Regions from separate parts of the Steroidobacter cummioxidans genome, predicted to be linked through region 1. Evidence: riboswitches for the same ligand, from Rfam matches in the RefSeq annotation. Region 1 holds a riboswitch; the other holds the start of a gene.
The links. A riboswitch is a leader RNA that binds a small molecule or an ion and turns the genes downstream of it on or off. The one in region 1 is predicted to bind cyclic di-GMP.
Positions count from the first base shown of each region.

Region 2: another riboswitch for cyclic di-GMP. It lies ahead of D0550_RS35255 (hypothetical protein); the one in region 1 lies ahead of D0550_RS08795 (fibronectin type III domain-containing protein).

Region 1 is NZ_LSRW01000013.1:7,653-23,750, forward strand. Features, by position in the region: gene D0550_RS08755 (sugar ABC transporter ATP-binding protein) at 1-551, opposite strand, end outside; gene rhaS (rhamnose ABC transporter substrate-binding protein) at 553-1,572, opposite strand; gene D0550_RS08765 (DeoR/GlpR family DNA-binding transcription regulator) at 1,628-2,431, opposite strand; gene D0550_RS08770 (bifunctional rhamnulose-1-phosphate aldolase/short-chain dehydrogenase) at 2,595-4,715, shown strand; gene rhaI (L-rhamnose catabolism isomerase) at 4,741-6,045, shown strand; gene D0550_RS08780 (HipA family kinase) at 6,178-6,954, shown strand; gene D0550_RS08785 (DUF3037 domain-containing protein) at 6,932-7,318, shown strand; gene D0550_RS08790 (DEAD/DEAH box helicase) at 7,457-9,742, shown strand; cyclic di-GMP riboswitch class I at 10,204-10,291, shown strand; gene D0550_RS08795 (fibronectin type III domain-containing protein) at 10,312-11,202, shown strand; gene D0550_RS08800 (DUF885 domain-containing protein) at 11,250-13,040, opposite strand; gene D0550_RS08805 (RNA polymerase sigma-70 factor) at 13,210-14,094, shown strand; gene D0550_RS08810 (carboxymuconolactone decarboxylase family protein) at 14,177-14,665, shown strand; gene D0550_RS08815 (sensor histidine kinase) at 14,725-15,822, shown strand; gene D0550_RS08820 (LytR/AlgR family response regulator transcription factor) at 15,819-16,098, shown strand, end outside.
Region 2 is NZ_LSRW01000001.1:808-16,905, forward strand. Features, by position in the region: gene D0550_RS00010 (transglutaminase family protein) at 19-828, opposite strand; gene D0550_RS00015 (alpha-E domain-containing protein) at 1,125-2,072, opposite strand; gene D0550_RS00020 (circularly permuted type 2 ATP-grasp protein) at 2,074-3,489, opposite strand; gene D0550_RS00025 (hypothetical protein) at 3,682-4,071, opposite strand; gene D0550_RS00030 (hypothetical protein) at 4,258-4,557, shown strand; gene D0550_RS00035 (hypothetical protein) at 4,825-5,160, shown strand; cyclic di-GMP riboswitch class I at 5,314-5,400, shown strand; gene D0550_RS35255 (hypothetical protein) at 5,577-7,715, shown strand; gene rraA (ribonuclease E activity regulator RraA) at 7,778-8,260, shown strand; gene D0550_RS00050 (lipocalin-like domain-containing protein) at 8,267-9,343, opposite strand; gene D0550_RS00055 (FtsX-like permease family protein) at 9,343-11,898, opposite strand; gene D0550_RS00060 (ABC transporter ATP-binding protein) at 11,895-12,584, opposite strand; gene D0550_RS00065 (outer membrane beta-barrel protein) at 12,610-13,284, opposite strand; gene D0550_RS00070 (glycosyltransferase) at 13,423-16,083, shown strand.

The DNA.
Region 1 (16,098 bases):
TCGCGATGGGACAACGCTGCGGTCGGCTCATCCAAAATCAGAACGCGTGCCTCGCTGGTCAATGCGCGAGCGATTTGTACGATGTGCTTCTGAGCGACGCTGAGCTGACCGGCCGGCAGGTCCGGCGAGAATGAAACATCGAGCTGGCGCAGAATTTCGGCCGCACGCGTCCGCATCTCGCGCCAGGCGACGAAACGTCCGATCCTGGGACGCGAGCTGACGAAGATGTTCTCGGCGACCGTCAGGTTGTCGAACACCACGCATTCTTGATGCACGACGTTGATGCCGAGCTGTCGCGCATGCTCCGGATCGCGCACGCGGATCGGCCGACCGTCGAGCATCAGCTCGCCGCCATCCGGCTGATGGATGCCGCAAAGGATCTTGACCAGCGTCGACTTGCCCGCGCCGTTCTCGCCGATCAGCGCGGTCACCTGGCCCGGATACAAATCGAGATTGGCATCGCGCAGCGCGTGTGCGCCGCCGAAGGATTTCTTCACCTGCGTCAGCGTGAGGATGGGCTGCGCCGGTGCCTGCTGGATCGCCGCCGCCATGTCAGAAGATCGCTGCGAATTGCTCGACGTTGCTCTGGTCGTAGATGAACGGCTTGGCCATGGCACCGACGCCATCGGCGTCGAAGCTCACGCTGCCAATCCGTTCGAGTGAAATCGGTTGGCCGTTCTCAGGTGTTTCGCCGCGCGCCAGACGGGCTGCGACCTGCGTGGTGGCATAGCCGAGATCGATCGGATTCCAGATCGCGAACTTCGGCACGACGCCTTTGCGCACATAGCCGACCAATTCCGATGGCAGCCCCAGCCCGGTGACTTTCACCTTGCCTGTGAGGCCTTGATCTTCGATCGCCTTGGCCGCCGCCACGATGCCGACCGAGCTCAGCGAAACGACGACCGACAGATCCGGATGCTGCTTCACCAGCGCCACGGTCTCGCGATATGACTTGTCCGCGACATCGTCACCATAGACGACGCCGACGAACTGCAGGCCCGGATACTGCGGCAGTGCCTGCTTCATCTGTGCGAGCCAGGAATTCTGATTGGTCGAAGTCGGCGTCGCCGAGATCACCGCGATCTTGCCTTTGCCTTCGGGGGCCAGCTCGGAGGCGAGCTGCGCGACTGTCTGGCCGATCAACTCGTCCGACGAAGGTGCGAGATGCACTGCGCGCCCCGGCCTGGCGACGGCGGAATCATAAGAAATGACTTTGATGCCTCGTTGCATCGCTCGCTGCAGCGTCGGTACGACCGCATCGGGATCGTTCGCCGAGATCGCGATGGCATCGACGCGCTGGGCGATCAGCGCGTTCAATGTTTCTATTTGTCCTTCCGCGGTCGGGGTGGTCGGGCCGGTGAAAATGATCTCGGCGCCGAGGGTCGCGGCGGCTTCATCTGCGCCCTTGTGAACGGCATCGAAGAAGCCGCTGCCCAGATTCTTTGCGACGATGCCGATGCGCAGCTTGTCGCTGCCTTTGCCGTCACTAGAAGACTGCGGACGCTCGCCGCAGCCTGCGATCACGACGGCGGCCAGCGAGACCGCGCCCACGAGCATTGCTCTTCTAAGCATTCACATCCCCCCGTTGAGGCGACCGGCCTTATTGGCCGTGCCGCCGCCCCTCAACTCACGCGAGCTTCTGCAACTCGTCGTCCTCGGTCACCGAGGCGACGATCACTTTGATGCCCGCCGCCTTGAATACGTCCAACTCTTCGGGTTTGGCGCCGTCGTCGGTGATGATGGTGGAGATCCGCTCCAGCCCCGTGACGATCATTGCCGACTTCTGCCGCAGCTTGCTGCTGTCGGCCATCACGATCACATCCTCAGTGCGCTTCAGCAGCTTGGTCTGCGCCTGCACGATCAACGGATCGGCTTCCATGATGCCGAAGCGGTTCAGGCCGTAGCAGCCGGTGAACAGCTTGTTGCCCCAGAAGTTTTCGATGGTGTCGTTGTCGAACGGGCTGAGCACGATGTTCTGCTCACGGAAGATGGTGCCGCCCGGCAGGGTGATGCGATTGCGGCTGGTGGCCAGCAGCTTGGCCGCGATCGGAAATGAATTCGTCAGGATGTCCAGATCATGGTCGGCGAGAAATTCCACCAGCGCGAAGGTGGTGGTACCGCCGTTGATGATGATGCTCTCGCCGGCCGTGATGAGCTCCGCTGCAGCGCGAGCGATGGCGCGCTTCTGCGGGACACTGATGTCCTGACTCAATGAAAACGGCATGCCCACGAGGTGGGGCTGATGCCGGGGGCGCACCGCTTCGGCGCCACCGCGAATGCGTTTGACCTCGCCGCGCTCGGCCAGCGTGTTGATGTCGCGGCGAATGGTCGCCTCGGATGCGCCGAGCAAATCCAACAGGTCGCCCACGCTCACGATGGAGCGCTCTTCGACGAGCTTCAGAATCAGGCTATGGCGCTCACGTTCCAGCATGGAACCTCCTAAAAGCAGTTTCGATCAGCGCCGTCACAGTGCTGATCGATTATGCTCGCATCTGATTGTATATGATCGATTCGTGTGGTAAACAGTCATTTCATCGCGTTCGTCACGATTTTTTATGCCCGAACGCGATCAATCCGACCCTGGGGGAGATTAGATGAGTGTGGTTCAGCCGGCGCAAGCCGAGTTGTCTTCGTTGCTGGTCGAAAACCGCTGGAACGATACGCTCGCCGCCGAAATGACCCCGGCGCAGCTGCTGCTGTATCGCTCCAATCTGCTCGGCTCCGACAAGCGCATCACCAACTTCGGTGGCGGCAACACGTCGGCCAAGGTCGTCGAAAAAGATCCGCTCACCGCCCAGGAAGTGCGGGTGCTGTGGGTGAAGGGCTCGGGCGGCGACCTGGGCACCATGAAGCTGGACGGCTTCGCCACCTTATATATGGACAAGTTCCTGTCGCTGGAGCCGTTCTACCGGGGCAAGGACAGCGACAGTGTGCTGGTGCCACTGTATTCGCACTGCACATTCAATCTGAATCCGCGGGCCGCGAGTATCGATACTCCGCTGCACGGTCTGGTCGATCGCGCGCACGTCGATCACATGCATCCGGACGCTTTGATCGCCATCGCGGCGTCTGCCGACAGCAAGGCGCTCACCGAAGAAATCTATGGCGATGACATCGGCTGGTTGCCCTGGATTCGTCCGGGATACGAGCTGGGTCTGGCGCTGCGCAAGTTCACGCGTGAAAACCCCAAGGCGCGAGGTGTGGTGCTCGAAGCGCATGGGGTTTTCACGTGGGCCGACACGGCGAAGGCGTGCTACGAGAACACGCTCGATGTGATCAATCGTGCCACGCTGTGGCTGGCGCAGAAGAGCCGTGGCAAGCAACCGTTCGGTGCCGCCAAGGCGCAAATGCTGCCGGTGGAAAAGCGTCGTGAAGTTGCGGCTGCCATCATGCCGCGCATTCGTGGCCTGATTTCAGGCACGACACGCAAGGTCGGTCACTTCGACGACAGCGCGGCGGTGCTGGAATTCGTGGGCAGCGAGCAATTGCAGTCGCTCGCCGATCTCGGTACGTCGTGCCCCGATCATTTCCTGCGCACGAAGATCTGGCCGCTGGTGTTGCCGTTCGATGCTGCGAACGAGTCGGTCGAGCAGTTTGCCCGGCGGGTGCAGCCGGCAATCGAGCAATATCGCGAGCGTTACGCGGCTTATTACGAGCGTTGCAAGCGGCCCGGCTCGCCGAGAATGCGCGATCCAAACGCCGTCGTTTATCTCGTGCCGGGCGTCGGCATGATTACGTTCGCCGCGGATAAAGCTACCGCGCGCATCGCCGGCGAGTTCTATATCAACGCGATCAACGTAATGCGTGGCGCGGCCGCGGTGTCGACGTATCGTGGCCTGCCGGAGCAGGAAGCGTTCGATATCGAATATTGGGATCTGGAAGAGGCCAAGCTGCAGCGCATGCCGAAGCCGAAACCGCTGGCTGGCCGCGTCGCGCTCATTACGGGCGGTGCGGGTGGCATCGGTCTGGCGACCGCTCGGCGGTTGATGGATGAAGGCGCCTGCGTCGTGCTCTGTGACATCGACCACGATGCGCTGAGCGAAGCGGAAGCGGACTTGAAGAAACAATATGGCAACGACGTCGTCGCCAGCAGCTGGGTCGATGTAACGCGTGAAGACGCGGTTGTCGCCACCTTTCGCGACAGCGCGTGGCGGTTCGGCGGCCTCGACATTTGTATTTCCAACGCCGGGATCGCGTCGGCCTCGCCGGTCGACCAAACCAGTCTCGCGACCTGGCAGAAGAACATGGACATTCTGTCCACGGGCTATTTCCTGGTCTCGCGCCAGGCGTTCCAGATGCTGAAGACGCAGAACATCGGCGGCTCCATCGTGTTCATCGGCTCCAAGAACGCGCTGGCCGCATCGCCGGGCGCTGCTGCTTACTGCACGGCCAAGGCTGCTGAGTTGCACCTGGCTCGCTGTCTGGCTTTGGAAGGTGCGCCGGTCGGCATTCGCGTGAATGTCGTGAATCCGGACGCCGTGTTGCGTGGCTCGCGCATCTGGCAGGGCGAGTGGGCCCAGCAGCGCGCCGAGCAGTACAAGACCAGCACCGACGAGCTCGAGTCCATCTATCGCGAGCGCAGCTTGCTCAAGCGCAGCGTGTATCCGGAAGACGTGGCCGAAGCCGTGGCTTTCTTCGCGTCCGAGCGCGCGTCGAAGTCGACTGGGAATATCATCAACGTCGACGCCGGTAACGCCGCCGCCTTCACTCGATAATGGCGCGCTCGGACAGGGGGACAGGATGACTGGCAAGTTCACCGATCCGCGCGATCAATCGTTCATCGCCGACGGCAATGCCAAGCTGACGAAGGATCTCGATGCCGATTACGCCGCCCTGGACGCGATCCTGAGCCGTCGAGGCCTCGACATCGACGCGGTCACCGCGACCGTCGCGAGCTTTGGCGTGGCCATTCCCTCCTGGGGCGTCGGCACCGGCGGCACTCGCTTTGCCCGTTTCCCCGGTAAAGGCGAGCCTCGCAATGTGTTCGAGAAGCTCGAGGACTGCGCGGTCATTCATAGCCTGACGGGCGCCACGCCCACAGTGTCCCTGCATCTGCCCTGGGATCACACCGATGACATGGCGGCGCTGCGCCAACGGGCAACTGCGCTCGGTCTGCGCTTCGATGCGGTCAATTCGAATACGTTCCAGGATCGCCCCGGTCAGAAGCTTTCCTATAAGTTCGGCAGCCTCACGCACACCGACGCCGCCGTGCGCGCCCAGGCCGTCGAGCACAACGTAGAGTGCATTCGCATCGGCCAGTTGCTCGGCTCGAAGGCGTTGACCGTCTGGATCGGCGATGGCGCGAACTTTCCCGGTCAGCAACATCTGGGACGCGCGTTCGAGCGCTATATCGAGTCGACGCGGCAGATCTACACGGCCTTGCCGGCGGACTGGCGCATGCTCATCGAGCACAAGATGTATGAGCCGGCGTTCTATGCGACCGTGATTCAGGATTGGGGCAGCTCGCTGCTCGCCGCGCAGACACTGGGTCCGAAAGCATTCTGCCTGGTCGATCTCGGCCACCATGCACCGAATGTGAACATCGAAATGATCGTATCGCGCCTGGTGCATGCCCGCCGCCTGGGCGGTTTCCATTTCAACGATTCCAAGTACGGCGACGACGATCTGGATGCCGGCTCGATCGAGCCCTATCGCCTGTTCCTGGTGTTCAACGAGCTGGTCGATGCGCAGTGGCGCCAGGTGCCGGACTTCCATCCGGCGCACATGCTGGACCAGTCCCACAATGTCACCGATCCCATCGAGAGCCTGATGACCAGCGCCATCGAGCTGCAGCGGGCCTACGCTCAGGCGCTGCTGGTCGATCGGCAGATGCTTGCCGATTATCAGCAGGAGAACGACGCGCTGATGGCGTCGCAGACCTTGAAGCGCGCCTTCACCACCGACGTGCAGCCCATCCTGGCTCGCGCCCGGCTACAGCAGGGGGCGGCAATCGATCCCGTAGCGGCTTATCGTCGTAGTCATTATCGGCTCGAATGCGCCGTCAAACGTCCGGCGAGCCAGAGTTTTGGCGGCGGCATTGTGTGATTGTCAGGCTTGCTCGCCGGCCGAGCGCGTATGGCGCGCGCTGCCAGCGGCAATTTCCTCGCCTTAGCTGCTCCCAACCATCTGAATCTGGGCTATATACTGCCGCCGCCGAAGCAGTGTGGATCCCAACGCTTGCGAACCGTCGTCGTCACCCGCTACGTCACGCCTCTGCGCGAAGGTGGTTCCGTGCCGGCCATCGTCGAAGCCGACGATGAAGGCATGTATGTCATCAAGTGGCGTGGCGCCGGACAGGGGCCGAAAGCACTGATCGCCGAACTGGTGGCAGGCGAGATCGGCCGCGCCGCCGGCTTGCCCGTGCCCGAGATCGTGTTGATCGAGCTCGATCCGGATCTGGCGCGCACCGAACCCGATGTCGAGATTCAGGAATTGATCCGCGCCAGCGCCGGGTGCAACGTGGCGCTCGATTATCTGCCGGGTGCGATCACGTTCGACCCCGTGGTGTTCCAGCCGGACGCGGCACTCGCCTCGAAAATCGTCTGGTTCGACGCGTTTGTGACCAACGTCGATCGCACGGCGCGCAACACCAACATGCTGATGTGGCATCGACAGCTGCGCCTCATCGATCACGGCGCGGCTTTGTATTTTCATCACTCCTGGACGCAATATCTGGAGCGCAGCCAGGATGCGTTTCCGATGATTCGCGATCATGTGTTGCTGCCGTTTGCGAATGCGCTCGACGAAGCGCACGAGTTCATGCTCGCGCGACTCACGCCGGACGTCATTCGCGACATCGTCGCGTTGATTCCGGATGCGTTGTTGCGGGGTGATGCAACTTTCTCCAGCGCGGCCGAGTATCGAAATGCGTACGCCGAATATCTGTTGCGGCGGTTGCAGCTGCCGCATCTGTTTTTCACGGAGGTGAAGCGTGCGCGCTCCGTGCTCGTATGACTACGCCATCATTCGCGTCGTCCCTCGGGTCGAACGCGAAGAGTTCATGAATGTCGGCGTGATCGTCTCCTGTCCGGCGCTGGAATATCTGGCGGCGCGCATCGAGCTGGATGAAGGTCGCTTGCTGGCACTTGCACCGGGAGTCGATCTCGACCTGGTTCGTGAAAATCTCGCCAGCATTCCGGCCATCTGCGCCGGCTCGGGGCCCATCGGCCGGCTGACGCTGCGAGAGCGTTTTCACTGGCTGGTCGCCCCTCGCAGCACGATGATCCAGACTTCAGCGGTGCATACGGGCCGCAGCGATGACCCCTCGCTGCTGCTGGAGCAGTTGCTGCGGAAGATGGTTCGTAGCGGCGGTCGCTGACGAATCTACGGATTGGTCATAAGCGGGCTGAAGGGCCTAAAATCCCTGTAAATTCATTGTTTCCTGCGGTTTCACCGCCGGATGTGTAAACTCGCGCGCCTTTATCGCAGTCCGCGCCCGCGAAGTCCGAGGTTTTCCTTGCCCGCTCCTTCCGATCAGACCCCGGGCGAAAGCCCCTCTTTCAGTGACCTGGCCCTGGGCGATGCTGTGCTCAGAGCCTTGCAGGACGTGGGTTACGAGTCGCCTTCGCCCATCCAGGCCGCGACCATTCCTCATCTGCTCGCGGGCCGCGACGTGGTCGGCCAGGCCCAGACCGGCACCGGCAAGACCGCGGCGTTCGCGCTCCCCATTCTCTCCAAGATCGACACTCGCGAGACCGTGCCTCAGGCGCTGGTGCTCGTGCCGACGCGCGAGCTTGCGATCCAGGTCGCGGAGGCGTTTCAGAAATACGCCACCTACATGAAGGGATTTCACGTACTCCCGGTGTACGGCGGACAGAGCTATACGCCTCAGCTTCAGAGCCTTCGTCGCGGTGTGCAGGTGGTCGTCGCGACGCCGGGTCGCGCGATGGATCACATCAAGCGCGGCACGCTCGATCTGTCATCGCTGAAGCATCTCGTGCTCGACGAGGCGGATGAGATGCTGCGCATGGGATTCATCGACGATGTCGAATGGATTCTGGAGCAGATTCCTGCCGAACGGCAGATCGCGCTGTTCTCGGCGACCATGCCGACGCAGGTACGGCGGATCGCGCAACAACACTTGAGTGAACCTGCCGAAGTCACCATCAAGAGCAAGACGACCACTGCCAGTCAGATCCGTCAGCGCTATTGGATCGTCAGCGGCTTGCACAAGCTCGATGCACTGACGCGCATTCTCGAAGCCGAGCCGTTCGACGCGATGATCGTGTTCGCTCGAACGAAGATCGCGACGGAGGACCTGGCGGCGCGGTTGTCGGCGCGTGGCTTTGCGGTCGAGGCGCTCAATGGCGATATCGCTCAGGTGCAGCGTGAGCGCACGATTGCGCGGTTGAAGTCGGGGCAGATCGATATCGTCGTCGCGACGGATGTGGCCGCGCGCGGCCTGGACGTCGAGCGCGTCAGCCATGTCGTGAATTACGACGTTCCCTACGATCCCGAGTCGTACGTGCATCGCATTGGACGCACCGGGCGGGCCGGACGCAGTGGCGAGGCGATTCTTTTCATCGCGCCTCGTGAAAGAAACATGCTGCGGATCATCGAGCGCACGACCCGGCAGACCGTTCAGCAGATGCAGCTGCCGTCCATCGAGGATGTGAACGAGCGGCGGGTCGCGAAGTTCAATGAGAAATTGACGGCGGCGATCGCGGCGAATGCAGGTCAGCAGTTCATGTCGCTGATCGAGAGTTACGAGCGCGACAACAATATTCCTGCCGTCGAGATCGCGGCTGCACTCGCCAGCATCGCTCAGGGCGCCACGCCGCTGTTGATGGAGGCTCAGGGGCGCAGAGGCGAAGGCTCGTCCGATGCGCCGTGGTCACAGTCGAGTGACGCCCCCGCCCCTCGTCGCGAACGCGCACCGCGTTCGGATCGCGCGGCAGCGCGTTCAAGCTGGGCGGAGGCAGACGATGCAGGCGCCCGCCGAGAGCGAGCTCCGCGTTCGGAATGGTCCAGGTCGGAGCGCTCTGAGAAGCCTGCGTGGCAGGGTCGTGCGACTCATTCCGAGCAGGCTGCCAACGTCGAGAGTGCGTCGACCGAGGTCGATCAAGGGCCGAAGCCGCTGAACCGTCGCGAGCGTCGAGCGCTGGAACGCGCCGAGCGCGAGCGGCTCGCAGCCGGCGGCGAAGGTGCGGCTGAGGGTGTCAGCGAGCGTGTCAGCGAGAATGAAAGTGGCAGCGGCCACGAGCCAGCGGTCGAGAGAACGAACGTTGAATTCGACGCTGCCGGCCAGGAAGCCGCGGCTCCTCGCTCAGCAAAGCGCGCCAGGTCTCCTGGCTTCGACGAAGGCGAGCGGCCACGCAAGCGCGCTGAATCGCGCGACTTTGGCGACGATGATCGCCCGCGTGAGCGGCCCCGGCGGGGTGGCGACGAGGACGTCGAAACCTATCGCATCGAAGTCGGGCATGCGCACGGCGTAAAACCAGGGAATATCGTAGGCGCGATTGCGAACGAAGTCGGACTCGAAGGTCGTCACATCGGTCGCGTGCTGATTCGCGACGATCACAGCTTCGTTGATTTGCCCGCCGGCATGCCCAAGGATGTGTTCCATCAGCTGCAGAAAGTCCGCGTCGCCGGACAGCCGCTGCAGATCAGTCGTGCCCTGAAAACACATGTCGAAAAGCTCCGACGTGACCGTCCAGCCGGTCCGAAATTTCGCCGACCGAGCGATTCGAAAGGGGCGAAGTTCAAAGCTCGCGGCCCGCGAGACAGTCATCGGCGCCGCTGAGACCGGCGCCTTTAAAAGCATCCGCAAGCCACAAAAAAGCCTGTAAATACAGGCTCTGGCGCATCCTGTGAAACGCCCAGCGGAGTGTGAGGAAACTCACATTCTGCTGCCGGGCGGCACATAAGAAACATCGGCAAATGTTTGTTCTGCAGGCGTGGGACGTCTGGGTACAGCGACGTTGCCGCTATTCGCCGACAGGATTGAGCATTTGCCGGGGGGGGTTATGCTCCATCCCGCGTCGAGACATTGGGTGCCTCTCCGATGGGTAAGGAGCCGCGCAAGCGCGAAACTGGCCTCCAGTGATCAATTAATAGGGTTTGCAGGGAATGCGAACGCCGCAGCGGGTCGAGGAAGTTCAAGCCTTCTCGTCTAACTGAAATCTTGTGACAGCCGTGCCGGCGGCGTGCGTATGCACGCGGTCATCGGCAGTCACAACCTCGGATGGAGCAATCGAGGCTCGCTACCGTCAAGGGCAAACCCGTCGAAAGTCGGGGACGCAAAGCAACCGGTCTACAAGGGCTCACGCCCGACGACAGCGGGGCTGCCAAATTAGCGAGAGCAAAACGTGCGTGACAAGCACGACTGTTCTATGTGTACGCGAGTACACCGTTGATTGGTTTGGTCGCGATCGAGCGACCGCGTCGCCCTTGGAAATTCACGTCGAGCGCGCAAGCGCCGGCAGAAGTATCAAGGGTTATCAGATGCAGAAGGCGATTGTCGGTAAGTGGGTGCAGCGTAGCGGACTGCTTGCGGTGGTGATGACAGGCATCATCGCTGCTGGTTGTGGCGGCGGCGGCGGTGGTGGTGGCGATAGCGCCAGCACGCCTGCAAGCGGCAACAGCGCCAGCAACAGCTCCGCGCCAACGATCAGCGGCACGCCGGCCACTCAGGCCACCGTCGGCAGCGCGTACACCGCGACTCCGCAGGCCAAAGGTAGCGGCTCGCTCGCGTTCTCGATTCAGAACAAGCCAGCCTGGGCGCAGTTCAACACCACCACGGGTCAGCTGACGGGCACGCCGACGGCAGCCGGCACGTTCGCCAACATCGTGATCAGCGTGAGCGATGGTAAGGCGAGCGCCTCGTTGCCCGCGTTCGCGATCACTGTGGCCGCCGCTTCCAGTGCCGGTTCGGGCTCCGGTTCTGGTTCCGGCTCCGGCTCCGGTAGCAGCACGACGCCTCCGCCGGCTTCCGCCTCCGGCCCGAATGTCGCGTTGTCGTGGAACGTGCCGACGCAGACGGTCGATGGCCAGACGTTGCAGAACCTGGCCGGTTACCGCATTCACTACGGCACGAATCAGAATGCGCTGGTGAATTCCATCGAAGTACAGAGCGCAGGCTCGAACAGCTACACGGTTCAGAACCTGAAGGCGGGCACCACTTACTATTTCGCGGTGCGTGCGGTTACGTCGGATGGTGATGAGAGCGAGATTTCGAACGTCGTCTCTCGCGTAATCGGCTAAGCATCGTCAGCCGACGAGCTGCGGACTGGCGTCGACCCCGACGCCACTCAGTTCGCAGTGGCTCCGGCCACGTAGCGATCGACTTCACGGCCGAGCAAGTCCATCGGCACGCTGCCCGTCTGCAGCACGACGTTGTGGAATTGCTGAGGCGAGAACTTATCGCCGAGCGCGGCACGGGCGCGATCTCGCATCTCGAGAATCTGCAGCTGGCCAATCATGTACGCGCACGCCTGTCCCGGATTCACGACGTAACGCTCCACTTCGCTGGCTTCCAGGCCGTACTCGACGGCCTGCTCACGCGTCCATTTCTTGGCGTGCAGGCCAGTGTCCACCACCAGCCGGCGGGCGCGGAACAACTGCGCGTCGAGCATGCCGAGCAAACCTTCCGGATCCCCGTTGTACCAGCCGTTGTCGGCGACCAGGCGTTCCGCATAGAGCGCCCAGCCTTCGGACAATGCGGAAATGCCGCCGAGCACACGCGCCTGCCGGAATTTGGGTAGAGCGGTGTTTTCCTGCTCCAGCGCGATCTGGAAGTGATGGCCCGGCACGGTCTCGTGATACACCAGGGTGCGCAGGCCGAACTTGGTCATGCGTTGCGGCCGCAGCGGCATCTGGAAGATCGCCGAGCGCGAGCCGTCGAGCGGCGCGCGATTGTAGTTTGCGGCGGCGCTCGCCTCACGGAAGCGAGGGAAGGGTTGCGCGACGACCGGTGCCTTCGGCTGCAAATCGAACAGCGCCGGGCTGCGCTTGAGCGCGTCGGCAATCATGCCGTCGATGTCTTTCATGATGGCGGCGCGGCTCGAATCCGAAGTCGGATCCGGATACGCCAGGTCCTGGCGCAGCTTCGCGGCCCGCGCTGCTATCGTGCCTTCAGTGCGGCCCAGCTTGCGAAAGATCGCATCCATCTCACCTTCGATACGCGCCACCTGCTGCAAGCCGATCTGATGGATCTCTTCGGCCGTGAGCTTGGTGGTCGTAAAGCGGCCGAGCGCGTACGCATAGGCCTGGTCGCCACCTTCGAAGCGCCACAGGCCGGCGTCGTTGCTGGTCTGGGGCAGAATGCTTTCGAGCAGGGCGATGGCGCGATGCCAGGACGGATACACCTGCTCGGTAACGATCCGAACGGCCTGCTGTTGCAGCTCCGAGCGTTGCGCCGAGCTGAGCCCCTCGATGTTTTGAATGCGCTGGGCGAACGCGGTGACCAGCGGGTTCTGCACCGGCGCCACATCGCTGAAGCTGCGCATCTGGGTGAGCGTCGTCTGCACGATGAAACGAGGCGGCAGCATCTTTTTGGCGACCAGGCGGCGGGCTTCGGACACCGACTCATCCATGCGCGTGCCAATCTGTTTCATGCGCAGCACGTAGTTGGATGCATCCGCCGGCTTCACCAGCGGATGACGCAGCGTGAGCGCCTCGACCAGTCCGACGTTGGCGCCGTTGAATTGATCGAGCGGAAAGTCGAAGTCGAGGAATGCCTCGCTGGCGGCTACCTGCTCGAGTTGCCACTGCATCAGATCGGCGGATACGCGCTGCGACTCGTTCATCTTGCTGCGATCGAATTTGGCGAGGTCGGCCAGACCTTTCCTGGCGCGCTTGATGCGATCGAGCGTATAGGCGCGGGTGCGGGGCGTGAGCTGTTGTTCGAGCTGGCCTTGCTCGGCGCCGGAGAAATAGCGGACGCCGGTGGCGAGATCGGGATCGGCGCGGACCCATTCATCGGTGAAGCGGTCGAAGAACGCATCGACCGTGGAGCGGCCGGCCTGATTGGCCTGGGCGAATGCCAGGCAGGGCAGTAGCAAGGTGTATGCAAGGACGATGAGCAGTTTGGCTCTCTGCATTTTTTTCCCCTTCAGGTGAGATCGGCGCCTCACGGCGGTCGTATTGCCGACGCGAACTTCAGCAGCGCTGACCCGAAAAATCGCTGGCCACGATGCCATAATGAGCTGGCCTTGTCACAACCGCAGAGCGTGACCCGTCTAATACGGTCTGGCTGCGTCTGTGTGAATCATGAGTGCCAATCCAACTACCACCGCCACTGCTTTCGCCGCCGAGCGCACGCGACTGCTCGGCATTGCCTATCGCATGCTCGGTTCGCGAGCCGACGCCGAGGATGTGTTGCAGGACGCGTGGTTGCGCTGGAACGAATCGGACCCTGCCGATGTGCGCTCGACCCAGGCCTGGCTGACCACGATCGTGACCCGGCTGTCGATCGACCGGCTGCGTTCAGCGAAAGCGCGGCGCGAGGTATACATCGGGCCGTGGTTGCCCGAGCCGCTGGCCGACATCGATCCGGTCACTCCCGAATCGAAGGCGGAGCTGGCGAGTGAGCTGTCGCTGGCGTTTCTGAGCCTGCTCGAGCGGCTCGGTCACGAAGAGCGCGCGGCGTTCGTATTGCACGACGCATTCGACTGCGACTACGACGATATCGCCGAAGTGCTCGGCAAGAGTGTGGCCGCATGCCGGCAACTGGTGCATCGGGCGCGCGAGCGGGTCATGGCCGAGCGCCGGCGTTTCCAGGTCGATGAGCCGGCGCGCCGGCGCATGCTCGAACGTTTCATCGAGGTCGCCAATGCCGGCGACTTGCCGGCGATAAAGGCGCTGTTCGCCAGCGACGCGCATCTGGTCTCCGATGGCGGCGGCAAGGCCATCGCTGCGCGTCGCATTCTGCATGGCGCCGAGCGCATCTCTTTGTTGTTCCAGTCGATCTTCCTGCGCCATGCCCAGGGGATCGAACGGCGCATCGTGCGCATCAATGGCGAGCTGGGCCTGGCTACCTCGTTCTGGGGCAAGCTGTACTCAGTCACCACCATCGATACCGACGGCGAGCGCATCTATGCCTACTACTCGGTGGTCAATCCCGACAAGCTCGGCGGGTTTCTCCCAGCCGCCTGAAAGTTTCTGTTCCGGGCTGTCACAGCCTGCAGGGCTGACTCGTCAAGGGGCGGTAACACCCCTTTATCGACAGGAGCACGCGATGAGTCAGCAGCGGTCGTTCAACATCATGAAGCATCAGGACGTCTTCAAGGCCATGCTGGGCCTGGACGCCGCCTTCGCGCATTCCACCCTGGAGCATTCCCTGATCGAGCTGGTGAAGCTGCGGGGCTCGCAGATCAATGGCTGCGGTTTCTGTGTGGATATGCACTCCAAGGATGCCCGTTTGGAAGGCGAGACCGAGCAACGGCTGTATCTGCTGAGCGTGTGGCGGGAAGCGCCGGGCCTGTACACCGACCGCGAGCGCGCGGCGTTGGCCTGGACCGAGGCTGTGACCAAGCTGGAAAACCAGCATGTGCCGGACGCGGTTTACGATCAGGCCCGGGCGCAGTTCAGCGACGAAGAGCTGGCACGGCTGACGTTGGCCGTCGTCGCCATCAATGGCTGGAATCGTTTCAACATTGCATTCAACTTACCGGCCGGCAGTTACCAGGCCGGCAGTCTCAAAGCGCTGCGCGCCCAAGCGTCCTGATCGGTCCCGCTCACCCCAAAAGGGGCGCCCGGCAGCCATGGCGCGACTAAACTCGCGGCATGGCTGTCGTTTCCACGTCCGCGCCGGTAACTGGCCGTTTGCTCGCGGTGACTTCACCCGGGCGCATGCTGCTTTGGCTATGGGTCGCGTTCTGCCTGATCCTGATCCTGGTCGCTATCCAGGATCAGATGCACAACCCCTATATCGCGTGGTGGGAGCCGCTGCTTTGGGAAGGGTCGTCGTGCGCCGGTGCCACGGTGGGGCTGCTCTTCCAGCGGCGCCATAAGCACCGTTTTGCACCCTATCTGGATCAGCCGCTGCAGTGGTTCGGGCGGCATCTGGTGTGGTGGCCGCTGTTCAGCATCACGTTCATCGGCTTGGTCTATGGGGTGCGCCATGCGGTGTATGCGCTGCTCGGCGGCGCCTACACGCACGAGTCGTGGCTGTTCGTGATCGGCTACGAATCGCTGAAGCTGCTGCTGTTTTCGGGTCTGTGGCTGGGGATCATTTTCGGCTTCGATTCTTTCGAGCAATGGCAGGCACAGCGGCGGCATCTGCTGGAGCTGCAGAAATCATTGGCCGAGGCGCAGCTGTCGCAGCTCAAGACGCAGTTGCGGCCGCACTTCTTTTTCAATGCGTTGAATACCATCTCGGCGCTCATGCACGTGGATGTGGAGCGTGCCGATCGGATGCTCGCCCGGCTCGGCGATCTGCTGCGCATCAGCTTGCAGATCAACGATCGGGAAATGACCACGCTGCGCGAAGAGATGCGCACGTTGGAGCTGTTCGCGCAGATCATGCAGGAGCGCTTCGCGGATCGCGTCGCTCTCAGTTGGAACATCGATCCAGACATGCTCGACACGCAGGTACCGATGCTGCTGTTGCAGCCGTTGCTCGAGAATGCGTTCAAGCATGGCGTGGAGCGGAGCGTCGGACCGGTGAGCATCGGGATCGCTGCGCGCCGCGAGGTTGATCGGATCGTGCTGGAGATCCATAACACCGGATCGGCGCTGCCGGCCGAGCACCGCGAAGGCGTCGGACTGCGCAACTGTCGTGAGCGCCTGAAAGTCATTTACGGAAACGAGGCGACGCTGCAGCTGATGAGCGACGGCGATTCAGTGGTCGCGACAGTCGCCTTGCCGGAGCGGCGCGCGTGATTCGCGTCCTCATCGCGGACGATGAATCGCCCGCACGAGACAAGCTGCAGCGCTGGCTCGGTGAGCTGAGCGATATCGAAGTCGTGGCGGGCGCCGAGGATGGGCTGCAAGCCGCTGGCTGTATCGATCAGCAGCGGCCGGACGTGGTGTTTCTGGATATTCAGATGCCCGGTCTCAATGGACTCGAAGTCGCCGCGCAGCTGGAGCAGGCTGCGGCGCCACTGATCGTATTCGTCACTGCATACGATGAGCATGCGGTGAAAGCGTTCGAGTTGA
Region 2 (16,098 bases), on a different contig from region 1:
ATCAGTCATCAGTCACTTCTATTGTTGTTGCGCGGCTGCCGCGATCCTCACCGCGACCTGCATTTCTTCGGCTCCACCGCCGCGACGGACGCCGCGGACCGGACAGGCATCCAGGTAATCGCGACCTACGGCCAGCCGGCAATGCCGCCCATCGGTGGGCGTGCGATGAGTCACGTCGATGGACATCCAGCCCTGGTCATGACCGGTCCAAACGTCCACCCACGCGTGGCTGGCGATTTCGCCGTCTTTACCGGCGTAAAAGTAACCGCTGACATAGCGTGCTGGAATCCCTGCACTACGACAGCTGGCTATGTAAATGTGCGAATGATCCTGGCAGACCCCCGCACCGCGCGCGAATGCCCGCGAAGCCGATTCGTGCACGTCGGTGGCGCCTTTTTCATAGCGAACTTCTTCACACACCGCTTCCGCCAGAGCCAGCAGTTTGTCGCGCACGTCACCGCCCGCTTGCAGGCGAGCGCGCGCGAAGCTGGTGATGGCTTCGTCCGGACGAGTGAGCGGCGTCTCGGCAAGAAATGCCAGCGGTGAGAGTTGCCCCTCGTCAGGCAAGGACACCGCAGGCTGGTCCTCGGTTTCGACGATGCCATTCACGATGATGCGGATCTCGCGATGAGGCTCATCGAGCGTGAGCAAATGGACGATGTTGCCGTAAGCATCGACTTGCGAGCGATAACGCCCGGGCGCAGCCATGCTCCAGCTGAGCGCACGTTGCATGGAATCGCGGCGAGGCGTCAGTCGCAGGTTCTGCACGCTGCGCTTTACCGGCTCGCCGTAGCGGTAGACCGTTTCGTGTCGGATATGTAGCTGCATGCGCGCGCTCCTAGGGCCTGTGAACACTCATTGGATGGGCTGCGACGAGCTATTGCGGTTCAGGGCTAGGCGGGACGACCGCCGTGTGCTCTCTGCACACAAGGGAGGAGCAACGACGTCCTGAACCGCAATAGCTCGTCCCATCAAAGGATATTTATTCATTGAATGGGTTGCGCCTCGAATCGCCTGCCGCTGCGTTACAAAGCTTGCCCGTATCGACATACGGGCTGCGCTTTGCGCCTTGCTGCAGGCGATTGGAGGCGCAACGCAGCCCATCAAATGAGTGTTCACAGGCCCTAGTCGGTGGCCGACACCAGGAAGTCTCGTGATACTCGATCGCCCAGATCGCGCGTGCGACCGAGGAATCGCACCAGATATTCGTGCAGCCCCACCTCGAACACGCTCTCGATGCGGCCGAAGTGCAGCGACGCCTGCAATTCACCGGCCCGCCGTTCGGTCTCCGCCGACTGCGCGTTGCGCACTGACTGCAAATGCATGTGCACTTGAGACATGCAGCGACGCAACGAGCGTGGCATGTCATCGCGCAGGACGAGAAGCTCGGCGACGCGTCGGGGAGTGATCAGGTCACGATAAACGCGGCGATAGATTTCGAACGCGGAGACGGAGTGCAGGAGCGCACTCCACTGGTAGTAGTCCGCCGCGCCGCCTGCTTGCTCGCCGCGAGGCAGCAGCAAGTGATACTTCACATCCAGAATGCGAGCGGTGCTGTCGGCGCGCTCCAGATACGTGCCGAGCCAGGTGAAGTGCCACGCTTCATCGCGCAACATCGTGCCTTGAACGACGCCCCGCGCCACATGCGAGCGATATTTCACCCACTCAAAGAAATTGCCCACTTCTGCCTCAGTGGAAGACCGCAGGCTGGTCCCGCGCATTTCCAGCCAGGTCGCATTCAATGTCTCCCAGATTTCCGAAGTGAGCGTGCCCCGAACGGCACGCGCGTTCTCGCGAGCGGCGCGCATGCAGCTGTAGATGCTCATCGGGTTGTCGCGATCGAATGACATGAACTCGATGACATTCGACGAGGTCACCGCGTCATACCGCTGCCGGAACGCATCCATCAGGCCGATGATGGTGAGGGTCGCGATCCAGCCTTGCTCGAGGATTTCGGCGCCCTGTGGCAGCAACGACATGCGCGAGTTGACGTCGAGCATGCGAGCGAGATTCTCGGCCCGCTCGGTGTAGCGAGCCATCCAGTAGAGGTGATCGGCGGTGCGGCTCAGCATGCTAGCGCTCCAGCACCCACGTATCTTTCGTCCCGCCGCCTTGCGACGAGTTCACCACCAGCGACCCTTCTCTGAGCGCCACTCTCGTCAGGCCACCCGGCACCAATGTGACTTCACGCCCCGACAACACAAACGGCCTCAAGTCGATGTGCCTCGGCGCGATACCCGCATCGACAAACGTCGGGCACGCCGACAGCGCGAGCGTCGGTTGGGCGATGTATCTTTCCGGCGAGCGCAGGATCCGCTGCCGGAACGCCTCCAACTCCGCCTTGCTTGCCGCCGGCCCAATCAACATTCCGTACCCACCTGCGCCATGCACCTCCTTGACGACCAGCTCCGACAGATGCGCGAGCGTGTATGCCAAATCCTCCTTGCGTCGTAGAACGTACGTCGGCACGTTCGACAGCAACGGCTCCTCGCCGAGGTAGAAGCGCACCATCTCCGGCACATAGGGATAAATGGATTTGTCGTCGGCGACGCCTGTGCCAATCGCATTGGCGATCGTCACTCGCCCCGCGCGATAGGCGGCCAACAATCCTGGAATACCCAACATCGAATCCGGCCGAAACACCAACGGATCCAGGAAGTCGTCATCGATGCGTCGATAGATCACATCCACGCGCTGCGGACCGCGAGTGGTACGCATGTAGACGAACTCATCGTCGACGAACAGATCCTGTCCCTCGACCAGCTCGATGCCCATCTGCTGCGCCAGAAAGGCGTGCTCGAAGTACGCGCTGTTGTAAGCACCCGGCGTCAGCAGCGCGACGGTCGGATCGTTCACACCCGACGGCGCAACGCTGCGCAGATTCTCCAGCAACAAATCCGGATAGTGCTCGACTGGGGCCACCGAATGCAGCGCGAACAACTCGGGAAACAGTCGCATCATCATGCGCCGGTCTTCGAGCATGTATGACACGCCCGACGGCACCCGCAGATTGTCTTCGAGAACGTAGAACTCACCCTCGCCGGCACGCACCACATCGACGCCCGCGATGTGCGCATAGATCGAGCCGGGCACGTCGATGCCTTGCATCTCCGGTCGATACTGACCATTGCAAAGCACCTGCTCGGCCGGAATGCGGCCGGCCTGCAGGATCTCCTGCGAGTGATAGATATCGTTGGTGAACGCGTTCAGCGCACGCACGCGTTGCTTCAAGCCGGCGGCGAGATGCTTCCACTCGTTGGCCGGAATGATGCGCGGGACGATGTCGAAAGGAATCAGCCGCTCGGTGCCGGCTTCCTCACCATAGACGGTGAAGGTGATGCCGACGCGATGAAACAACGTGTCGGCCTCGGCGCGCTTGTGCGCAACGCGCTCGCTCGGGGTGCGCGCGAGCCAGGAAGCGAAGGTTCTGTAGTGCTCTCGCACCTCGCCGTCGCTGGCATGCATTTCATCGTACGGAATCGCCGACATCCAGACCTCTGTTGTAGCCGGGCAGCGATGCCATGGCTCGAGCTTGGAGTCGGGATGGAGCGAAAAACGTGCCAGCCGCGAAAGCAGCCAGTTATGGGCGATTTCTGCGCAAATCGCGGCGGGACGCACCACGTAAGGCCCGAATGACGGGCCCCACGCACGATCATGGGGCGCCACGCGCCCCATGGATCATCAAGGCATCTGGATCTTGCCGCCGCCGCGGCCGCCGGTGATGCCCGGCACCGGACCCTGCGGAACCACGAGCTGCGAGGCCTGCTGGCGACGCATTTCCTGGATCTGCTGGACGGTACGCTCGATCGCGGCCTGTGCCGCCGGCGCGAAGCCGATGACCGCGTCAGCCAGCGTCTGCCCCTCGATCTCGAAGCTGATGGGCACCGGACCCATGTTGGTCATGATCTCGGCCTGGCCGATGAACAGCACCGGGCGGGCAGGATCGGCGGAGCCATCGGCGCGCACCGGGGAAAGGCGACGAATCGCACCCACCTTGCGGTCGGTGAAATTGTCTTCCTGGTAGAGCCCCTCGGCGTCCATCTGCGGGTCCTGATTACGATCTTCGGCCATGTGAAACCTCTAATGAATTCGCCCGCTTGCAGCGGGCTACGGTATCGGCGAGTGCTTTATGACAGTAGACCAGTCAGCGTGCCTGGGTTCAAGGCGGTGACAGTCTTCGTCAGGGGGCACAACGCCGTTACAATGGGGCCATCTTCAATGAGAGCAACGGGCGCCAGACGCTCGAGTGACCCCCCCATGCAGGAACCCGACAACCCCTTCAGCGAAGCCTTCGGCAAGGCCGTCGACCTGGGCAACCGGATCGCCGACACGGATGACAAGGCCGACATCTGGGACATCGCCGACGGTCTGCTGGCGGGCGCCGTGCAGTACTGGTTGTACTCGCGGCAACCCTGTTCGGATCCAGAGTGCGAAGAATGCCAGCCCATCAGCACTGCCGAGGGCCGGATCGAGGAGCTGCGCAAACTGATGCGTCAATTCGCCGAAGAAAGCGAATATTTCCACTCGCCCACGGATCGCAATGTCGGCCGCGCCTGAGTAGCCCGGCCACCCGCGCGCGCCCGCTGTCCTCGTGGCGCATCCTTCGCGACGCGCCCAGCATCATGACAGTTGCTCTTTGTCAACGGCCAGTGCGTAAATTTTTTGCGGCGAAAAATAGTTTGGGCGTACGTGCTTGATCCGTAATGAGGCGTAAATGCAACGCCGAAATGCGACGGCGTTTTGCGATCCAGCGCACACCGTCCAATTCGTGTCGCCCTTCACACTTTCGCCCGTGACCTCGTGCGGGAGACCCATGCGGTGGGAATGTTGAAGAACTTGAAGCTCAGACATCGCGCGTACGTGTGCGCATACAACTCGTTTCGATTTGCCGCGCGGCTGCGGGGCGACTTGAGCGAGTTCGCGCCCTCGATCGCCGAGACATTGGAAAGCGTGGGCGATGAGCTCGCTGCGCTGGCGCGTGACAGCTGTCCGACGGAGAACGAGCGTCGTCAGCTGATCGAAGGCCTCGAAGGTGCGCTACGCGCGCTCGGCCTTTCCGATGCTGCGCAGGTTCATATCGTTTCTCAGCTCGCGCCGCGCATCATGGCGGGCGAGCCCGCGAGCGCGAGCAAAGAAGCGTGGACGCGCATGGCGGTGTAACAAAACCGCCAACAACGGACCAGATGAGACATAACCTCAAGGCAAACGCAGCATCTCACTTGTCGCCAAACCCCTTGTCTGCTGAAAGCGACCGGACTTGCTTGACTTATGCCTTGAGCGTGCCGATGATCGAATCGTTCCAAGACGATTGTTAGATTTCCTGGGCAAACTCGCCGAAAGGCGAGGACGCAAAGCTTCCGGTCTAACGGATTCATTTCCTAAGACAGCGGGGTTGCCACGGGGCCGCGACATAATGCGGCAACGGTTTCGCCACAAAAGACAACAGCGAAACCGCCGTGAACGAGCGCGATGCGCATAAGCGCGCTCACTCCCCCCGCCGAAATGAATCGTTCAGCCGCAAGCGCGTCCACCGCACGCGGGCGGTGATCAGCGGCGCAACGGGTCGGGGAAGAAACGTGGAAGACAATACCAGCAAGGTCTATGTCGAGCCGGAAAGCTCACAGCCGCCGCTCGTCTCCCAAAACGCAGGGAGCGGCACGCAGCTGTTCGTCATCAATCTGTGCGCCTCCATCGCACCGGTGCCGACGACGGGTCGTAACATTCCCGGTCTCGAGAATTACAAGCTTTATCAGGTCGCGCGTGTCGAGGATGGACGCACGCGGCATCGTCTGCGCCTCGGCTTCTTCACGAACGAAGCGCATGCTGAACGCGTTCTTACTGTCGTTCGTCAGCAGTATCCAACCGCATTCACAACCAGCCTGAGCGATGAGGATCGCCGCTTCGCGCGCGGCTACTTGCCCGCCTCGACGCCGGCGCCTGCTCCGCGTCCTGCCGTTGCTGTTGTCAACACACCGCCACCCGCTCCCGTCGCCGCAGCGCCAGCTCCGAAAGCTGCGCCTGCTCCTGTCGCTGCAGCTCCCGCTCCGACGAAGGCTGCTCCTGCTCCGGTCCTCGCGCCGCCGGCAGCCGCGCCTGCTAAGGCCGTTGCCAGGCCCGCTCAACCGGCGAAGCCAGCCGCGAAAGCTCCGAGCGACGAAGTCGTGGAGATGACGTGGGAGCCGGACGAAGAAACCAAAGCTGCAGTCACGTCGGCGTCGTTGCCGAAGATCAAAGCGCTCACCGAAGCCCCCGGCCTCGATGAGATGAGCTGGAACGACGATCCCGCTCCCACACCGCTCGCCGCCGCTCCTGCGCCGACACCGTCGAAAGAACCGCTCGCTGTTGGTTTGTTGAGTGGCAAGTTTGCCGCGCTCGATACCAGCAAGCTCAAAATCAAAACCACCGCGCCGGTGCCCGCAGCCGCTGCCGCTGCTGCTAAAAGCAAGGCAGCCACTCCGCCCGCGCCCGTCGCTGTGCCGCCGAAGCTGGATACAGCGCGGAGCGTGCGCGTGCCCGCTCTTACGTTCTCCGATCCTGAACCGACGCCGGCTGCCGCACAGCAGGCGAAAGGATCGAACGAGCCGTATCACGTCGGCAAAGGCCTGAAGATCGAAGATGTCGATACCTTCGAGCTCGACCTCTACGACGAGCCGCCGGCCAAGTCCGCCGCGCCCGCTGCTGCTTCACCGTCGCCCGCCGTAACAAACAAAGCGGCTGCAGCCAAACCCGCCGCTGCGCCGAAACCCGCTGCCGCGAAGCCCGCAGCGCCACCCGTTGCCAAGAAGGCTGAGCCGCCGGCAAAACCGGTCGCACCGCCCGTGGTGAATAAAGCGGCAACGCCGGCTCCCAAGCAGGTTCCGCCAGCGCCAGTGCGCGATACCTCGAATGCGCATCCGAATCTCGACAGCACGCAAACGATCCGCGCGCTGACCAGCGAAGAGCTGAACGACAACGCGCAGGAAAAGTGGTTTGCGATTCAGCTCGCCGCGTCCGAGCAGCCGGTGAATCTGGACACCATGCCGCACCTCGATATCTTCGAGGCGTATCGCTTGTATTCGGTCGCCACGGCGGGCAGCGGCAAGATCGTGCACTCGCTGCGCCTGGGCTTTTTCAAAGAAGCCGTGTCTGCCGAAGCGGTGGCTGGCTATCTCAAAACATTCTTCGCATCGCCGTCGGTGCTGCGCATCAGCGCCGCCGAGCAGCTGCGCTTCAAAGATGCGCCACAACCGCGTCGCGCCGAACCTGAAGAGCCGAAGAACAACGTCGTCGAGCTCAACAACGCCCGCGCCAGTCGCGCGCCAGTCGTGCCGACCATCACCATGGAAGTCGATACGTCGGCCACTGGTGCATTTCGCCCCAATGCCACCGGTGCGTTCCGTCCGAACGCGACGGGCGCGCTGAGCTCCGCCACCGGCACGTTCAAGCCGGGCGCAACCGGCGCCTTCAAGCCCAATGCGACCGGTGCGTTCAAGCTGAACTCCACCGGCGTTCACAAAGCGCTGGACAGCAGGGTTGCCGCCAAAGCCGCCGGCCCCGCAACCAAACGCTCCGAGCCGACTCGCGCAGGCAACACCGGCAAGCACAAGCAGCTCAAGAAGAGCCTGGCCGACGAGCTGTTGGAAGAGGCGCGCGAAGTCGAGTTGTCCGAGAGCGGCGTACGCAAGCTGCCGCAGAGCAACTCGCTGCTGTCGCGCCTGCTCGGCAAGAAGAAGTAGCACTCGCGCAGACCCTCGGGTCTGCGGCAAACTGCCCCGTCTTCTCCTGACGAGGCTGCGCCGTGGACATCAGAACTGCCGACCTGTGCGATCAATTCAGCGACGAGCTGGACATCTGTGAGCCGTTGTTCGGCGATTTCGGCGGACAGATCCAGTTCGGCGGCCCGATCGCCACCATCAAATGCTTCGAAGACAACTCGCTGGTTCGCGAGCTGACCGCTGAAGCCGGCAACGGCCGCGTGCTGGTCATCGATGCCGGCGGCTCCATGCGTCGTGCCGTGGTGGGCGATATGCTCGCCCAGAAGGCCGTCGACAATGGCTGGGCAGGCATCGTCGTCTTCGGCTGCATCCGCGACTCCGCCGCGATGGCCGACATGCCCATCGGCGTCAAAGCGCTCGGCACTCATCCCCTGAAGACCGACAAGCGCGGCGAAGGTCAGCGCGACATCGTGGTTCGCTTCGGCGGCGTAGCTTTTCGTCCTGGCGATTGGCTGTATGCGGACGAGGACGGCGTCATCGTCGCGCGCCGTCAACTGGTCAAGTAACGGCGGTCACAAGCGTATTTTCTTGCCGTAGCCCGTCAGCTCCAGATAACCGCGGCCGATGGGCTTGTCTCCTTCGAATGCACGCACGGCACCTTCCCAATAGATGGTGCCGGTGCTGCCACTGGCGTCGTTCTCCTGATCGTCCATGAGCGGCTTCAAGGTGATGACTCGATCGCCGACGGTCACCTGCCACTCGACCGGATAGCGAACTCCCGTGCGTGAGGAGCGCCAGTAACGCACTGGCTGCCACTCCACGGCTTCTGGTTTGTATGAAACGCCTTCGCTGGCACCGGCAGCCCGCCACTTGGCGGCCGCCCACAGCTCGCTGTCTTCAGCGCCGCGCATTTGAAACATCATCAGTGCGCCGCCATCGTCGAGATTCAAACCGACCCAATCCCAACCCTGTGCGCGCTCATCGACGATCGCGCCGGACCACTCGTGATCGAACCAGGCAACGCCGCGCACGGCTTGTTCTTTGCCGTCGATGGTGACGCGGCCCGTGACGGCGAGCTGAGGCAGGCTGTAGTAGTAACTGGCAGAGCTTGGGTTCGGGCCTTTTTGACTGAAGCCATGATCGCCCTGAAGCAACGGCGATGCCTGGGGCTGCAGCTGCAAGTCGAGCTGCAGGTCATCGGCCCTGGCGATGGCAATGTAACCGTCACCTTCCCTGCGCAGCTGCCAATCGTCGATATGAACATCGAGCGCTCCTTCGGCCGCTTCGGCCAGACCGAAACCCGGGCGCGCCGACTTCTCGTGATGTAACAAGACGCCGCGCTTTGGATCGCTGATCGCCAGGTGAGCGAACAACGCCTGGCGCAGAGCGAAGCGCGAAGGATTGTCGTCGTCGATGCCGGTGCGCGAGCGAAAGAAGGTCAGCTGAAAACCGATCGGCTGATTCGCTGTGCCTTCGAGCCAGCCGGTGACATACCACCACTCCGTCTTGAACTGAGGATGACTGCCCTCGTCGCGGGGAAACTGGATTTGATAACCAGGAACGACGGCGGGATAGACCGCATCGGCACGCGCACCAAACACCACAAGCGTCGCCACAGCGAGCAAACACAGCCCACGCGACAGTCGCATCACCAATCCTCCTTGACCGCGCGCACGACTTCGCCGCCCATCGCCTGTCTGCCACTCACCACCGCGATCAACGCAGCGGCAGCGATCAAAGCCGCGCTCAATCCGGCGAGCAAGCCAACAGGCGCGCTCAAATCCATGCTCCAGTGAAACGATTGCCGGTTCACCACATAGATCAGGATCAAGCTGATGACCGTGCCCGCAATCAATCCGACGATCACGCCAAGCGCACCCAGCACCGAACCCTCGATCGCCAGCATCGTCGCAACCTGCCCGCGCGTAAAGCCGAGGTGTCTGAGCGCGCCAAACTCGCTGCGTCGAGCCAGTACTTGCGCGCTAATGCCCGCGGCGATGCCGAACAAACCGATCGTCACCGCCACCAGTTCCAACAAGTAGGTAATCGCAAACGTCCGATCGAACGCCGCGAGCGACATCTTGCGCAATTCGCCCGGTGTCCGCATGTCGTAGTCAATGCCTGGCGGCAGCAGATCGCGAATGGCGTTGCCAACCTTGCCGATGTCAGCGCCATTGTCGAGCCAGAACCAGACGGTGTTGACTGCGTGGTCGCCGGTTAGAGCCACGTACTCATCGCGCCCCATGACGATGGCACCGTTTTGATGCTCATAGTCGCGCCACACCCCTCGCACGGAGGCGACAACCTGCTTGCCCGCGAGCTCGAACCTGATCTCATCGCCCGCCTCGATCGCGAACAGATCGGACGCCGCCTCGCTGATCCACACCGGCACCGCGCCTGCCGGAATGTCATTGGTCGCGGTGCTCATCATCCACAACGTTTTATCGGGATGATCTCGATTCAGAGATCGCGCGATCAGGGCCAAGGCCGGGCGATCGGCCGATAGCTGCACGCGAGCCAGGCGGTTGTACTCAACATGCTCGACACCCGGCACCTGCGCCATCGACCGGGCCAGCGACTCATCCAGATACGACGACTGCCCAACGTATCCTACGCGCACGTACAAATCCGCCGGCAGGACTTTCTGCGTCCATTGATCGAGCGAATCTCGGAACGATGTGACCATGATGGCCATCGATGCCATCAAGCTGAAGCTGACGATGATGGAAGACACACTCAGCGTCGCATAGCGCGCAGTGCCGGCGATCTGCGCGATGGCAATCTCATAGGGAATGCGACGCCAGCGCGGCGCGTGGCGCAACACGAAGCGGACGACGGAAGGCATCGCGACCACGCAACCAATGAGGAACAGCGCGATAGCAACGAAGCCGGGTAACGGCAATCCCGCGATCGGCGGCAGACTCACGGCGATCGCCGCAAGCACTCCGAGCGTCAGCACCATCCAGCCATGCGGACGCACTTCGCCGCTGGCGATATCACCCGCCTTCAGCGCGCTGGCCGTCGGAACGCGAGCCGCATCGAGTGCCGGTCGTAGCGCACCGGCAACGGCCACGCCAATGCCAAGCAACGAGAACACGGCAACTTCAACGATGTGAACATTCAACCCCGGCGCGAGGCCGCGAAAGTAGCCCGCGCCCAGGTCCGCCCCGAGCGCGCTCAATCCGATTCTCGCGATCATCACACCGAGCACGATGCCAAGTACTGCACCAAGGACACCGACGATCACGCTGCCAGAAAGCATCAGGATCAGCTGCTCGGTGCGAGTCACGCCAATCGCATGCATGACCGCGAACTCGCGACGCCGACGAAGCGCAGCCAACGACTGCGTGGAATACACAAAGAACCCGCCGGTGAACAACGCCACCAACGCAAGCGCCGTTAGATTGGAACGATACGCACGCGAGAGCCGAAGAGCGTCGTCAGTTGCTTGACCCGGCGTCGTGACTCGCACTGTCGATGGCAACATGTCCGCAAGTGCTGCTTTCACCTGCTCCGGACTCGAACCCGTCGCGAGCCGCAGATTGATCCGCGACACTTTGCCGAGACGTTCGAACACCCATTGAGCGGTTGCGATATCGACCACCCCCGCAAAGTCCTGCAGCGCCGCCGGCGGCAGCACACCCGACACACGCAAACGCTCGCGCTTCACACCTACTTGGAATTCGACGAAATCGCCCGGGCTCAGCTGCAACTCGCGAGCTGCACTGGCGCTCAGCAAGAGCGAACGATCGTTGAACTGATTCTCAGGCTCCGCATCCTCCGAAGCGCCGCCCGACCGCTCTTCCTCGGCGCCGCCGCCAACCACCGCGGCAGCGAACGCGGGCTGCAGCAGCTTCGACTTGAAGCCGTCCATCCCCAGCAACGTTAGCGGACCACGACGGCCGACGATTTTCGCCTCGACCTCGACGACGGGACTGGCAACCGCGACTCCAGGAACGCGCGCTATGCGCGGATATAAGTTTTCATCGAACCCATCCGCGCCGCCTTCGACGACGAGATCGGCGAGCCCATACAAGCTGCGCGCCGCCAGGGAAATCTCATCGGCGGCGGAACGATTGATCAGATAGATGGCCAGCCCGAGCGCCACGCCCAGCGCGATGGCGAGAACAGCGAGCAAGGTGCGTCCAGGCGAGCGCCGCATCGGCCCGGTGATCGCGGCCTCGATGAGCAGCGGCGCAATCACGTTGGACGTGAGGAAGCGGCAGCGCGCGGCGCCAATCCTTGCCGGGAGAGTTGCAGGATGCGATCGGTAGTGGTGGCGGCCAGCTCCGAATGGGTCACCAGAATGCCGGCGGCATTGTCGCGCTTGAGTTGCGTGGCCAGCAGCTCGAGCACTTCAGCCGCAGATTCCGCATCGAGATTGCCGGTGGGCTCATCGGCCAGCACCAGCGCCGGACGATGCGCCAACGCGCGCGCGACGGCGACACGTTGCATCTCGCCACCGGAGAGTTGCGAAGGTGCGGCGTTGGCACGTTCCAACATACCCACCGCCTTGAGCAACTCACGCACTCGATCGGCAGCTTCACGGCCTCGCTGACCATTGAGCGCCAACGGCAAGGCGACGTTCCGCTCGACACTCAAGTGCGGTAATAAATGAAACGCCTGAAACACGAAGCCCATGCGCGCCCGACGCAGTCGCGTGCGAGCATCGTCGTCGAGCGCGCCGATGTCCTGACCATCGAGGCAGATCCGGCCGCCCTCGGGCGTGTCGAGCCCGGCGATCAGATTGAGCAGGGTGGATTTACCCGTGCCCGACTCGCCCATGACGGCGACGTACTCACCCGGCGCGAGCTGCAGCGAAACGCCACCGAGCACGCGCCGCGGTGGCGTTCCTGCGAAGGACTTACTGATGTTTTCGACCTGCAGCATCGCGAGCGCAGAGTGATCCTCGCGATCAAAAACTGTAGGTGAGGCCGAGTGCCGCCTGGTACTGCACGAAGCTGCTGGACTTGGCGCGAATCGCGCATGTGCCGACGCCGTTATCGGACGCACAGAAGATGCTGCCGCTGGTGCTCAGCGTCGTGAGGAACGCGCGAGCATCGAAGCGCACGCCGAAATGTTCGCTGATGGGCGCTTTGAATCCCGCGCCTATCGAGAACGCAAAATTGGTCTCGTTATCGAGCCCCGCTCCGCCCGGGCTCATGCGCGAAGCGCCCAAGGTCATGCCGAAATAGGGAAAGACCGTTTCGGCATCTTCGTACATGACGGTGCCGCCAATCTGTAGATATTCCACGTCGAGACTCACCGGCACCGTGCCCTCGAGAGTGGTGCTCTGCTTGACGTACATCAGCTCGTAATGGCGCCAGTGATCCGCAGCCGCATCGAAGATGATGCCGTAGCTGTTGTCCTCATCCAGATCGCGGTCGGTATTGGTGGTCGAATCCTCGAACCGGCCGCCGCCCATGTATCCGTAGAAAGGGGTGATCTCCCAACTCGCATAGTCCTTCTTCGCCTGCTGCGCGGAGGCCGTGGCAGCTGCCGCCAGGAGCGTCAGGCCGAGTGCAGCCCGCATCCAGTTGCGCAGGGAAAACTGCCGTGGAAAGAACGACTTACCAATGTGCCGATACATAGCCTAAAGACTCCTTCGGATGCGAGCGTGCCGACTTCGGCCGTGCGTCGCGCCGGCTAAGTTAACATGTCGCAGGTTCGTTGCCTGAACGTTGCCCTCAACCACGCTATTCGCCCCCACGTCGTCAATCGAGTCACAATGAAGTGGTCGGCTTTTCTGGTTGCGGCCGTGTTTGCGGCGCTCACCTTCGGCCTGTGGGCCTACATGAACCGCCCGACTGCCGAGCCGCCCTGGCCGGCGCGGGTGCAAGGCATGGCGTTCTCGCCATTCCAGGCGGGGCAGGATCCATTCGTCCAGGAGCTGCCGACCGAGCAACAGATCGACAGCGACCTGCGATTGTTGGCCGGCAAGGTTACGGCCGTTCGCTCCTATTCCACGCTCAAGAGTCTGGGGCTGATTCCCGAGCTCGCCGCCCGCCACGATTTGAAAGTCATGGTCGGAGCCTGGCTCGATCGCAGGCTGGCCACCAACGATCGGGAAGCGGCCGCCGCCATCGAGCTGGCCAACAAGTATCCCAATGTCATCCGCGTCATCGTTGGTAACGAGTCCATCCTGCGCGGCGATCTCACCGTTGCGCAATTGACAGAACAGTTGGATCGCGTGCGTGCAGCGGTAGCGCAACCGGTGAGCACCGCCGAACCCTGGCACGTCTGGCTGAAATATCCCGAGCTGGTCGAGCACGTCGACTATCTGGCGGTGCATCTGTTGCCGTATTGGGAAGGCATCCCGGTCGATCACGCCATCGAGTACGTGATCTCGTGCATGGAACAGCTGCAGCGCGCTTATCCCGGCAAGCCAATCGTAATCGCCGAGGTTGGCTGGCCATCGGACGGACGCACTCGCGGCGGCGCGGTCGCGTCGACGAGCAATCAGGCAATGTTTCTTCGGCGCTTCCTCGAGCTGGCGAGGCAGGAAGGCTACGTCTACTACTTGATGGAAGCGTTCGATCAGCCTTGGAAGGCGCGGTATCAAGGCGCGGTCGAGGCGTACTGGGGCGTCTATGACGTCCATCGGCAACCCAAGTTTGCGTTCGTCGAGCCCATCGTGCGCATTCCACAGTGGCAAACGCTCGCCGCCGTGTCCGTCGGCATTTCGACCCTGATCCTGGCCATGCTCTACGTGCACAGCCTCGCGCTGGGAACCCGTGGACGCAGCTTGCTGGCCGTGGTCGTGTATGGCGTCGCCACGACGCTGGTCTGGATCATCTATGACTATTCGCGGCGCTACCTGACCGTATCCAGCATTCTGATCGGCACCGTGCTGATTCTGGGAATGCTCGGCGTCATCGCGGTTCTGATCACGGAAGCGCTGGAATGGGCAGAGGCACGCTGGGGCAAGCCGCGCAAACGCCCCTTCGACCTGGCAGCACTCGATACGCATGCGCTGCCCAAGGTCTCCATCCACGTGCCGGCGTACAACGAGCCGCCGGAAATGCTGATCGAGACGCTCGACGCGCTCGCCGCTCTGGATTATCCCGACTACGAAGTCATCGTCGTCGACAACAACACGCCCGAGCCCGCTACCTGGCAGCCGGTGCAGCAGCATTGCCGGAAGCTCGGCGAGCGTTTCAAATTCTTTCACGTCGCGCCGCTCAAGGGATTCAAAGCCGGCGCGCTGAACTTCGCGCTCAAACACACGGCTGCCGATGCTCGGGTGGTCGCGGTCATCGACAGCGATTACAAGGTCGATCCGCATTGGTTGCACACGCTCGTGCCCGCATTTGCGGACGAGAAGCTCGCCATCATGCAGTCGCCGCAGGACTACCGTGACGCCGAAGAGAACGCGTTCAAAGCGATGTGCTACGCGGAGTATCGCGGCTTCTTTCACATCGGCATGGTCGTGCGCAACGAGCGCAATGCCATCATTCAACACGGCACCATGACCTTGGTCAGACATTCGGCATTGCAGAGCGTGGGCGGCTGGGCCGAGTGGTGCATCACCGAGGATGCGGAACTGGGATTGCGCTTGTTCGAGCACGGCTATGAAGCGCAATACCTGCCGATGACCTTCGGGCGCGGACTGATGCCCGAGACGTTCACCGACTATAAGAAACAACGCTTCCGCTGGGCGTACGGCGCGGTGCAGATCCTGCGCTCTCACGCCGACGTACTGCTGCGACCTGACGATCGACTCACTAAAGGTCAGCGCTATCACTTCATTGCCGGGTGGCTGCCCTGGATGATGGATGGGCTGAACCTGGTCTTCAATCTGTTTGCGGTGGCGTGGTCCGCCGCGATGATCCTCGCCCCCCATCGCTTCGATCCGCCATTGATGATGTTCTCGGTGCTGCCGCTGGCATTGTTTGCATTCAAGATCGCCAAGCTGGCGCATCTATATTCAGCCCGCGTCGGCGCCAACATCCGTCAGACCCTGGCCGCGGCGCTGGCGGGGTTGGCTTTGTCACACGTCGTCAGCGTCGCCGTCGTCCAAGGGTTGCTGACACGCAATCAACCGTTCTTCCGCACGCCCAAGGACAAACAACCACACGCGCTGCTCGCAGGCCTCGCGGCGGCACGCGCCGAAACGGCCTGGATGATCGTTCTGGTGCTGGCGGCCGTCGGCCTGACGGGTCAGTACACGATCGCGCCCGGCTGGGTCGTCGGCATTCCCGAAGAATTGAAGGCGCCCGATGTTTCACTCTGGGTCGCGGTGCTGCTCATTCAGGCAATTCCTTACGCCGCCGCGCTGGTCATGTCGCTCATCAGCGCCCTGTCTCTACCGGCCCGCTGGCTGGGCCGTCCGCCGCTGAGCACGGACGCTGCCACCGCGTCCTTTCGTGCCCAGGATTCCGCTGACTAGTTCCTGAAAGCGCCT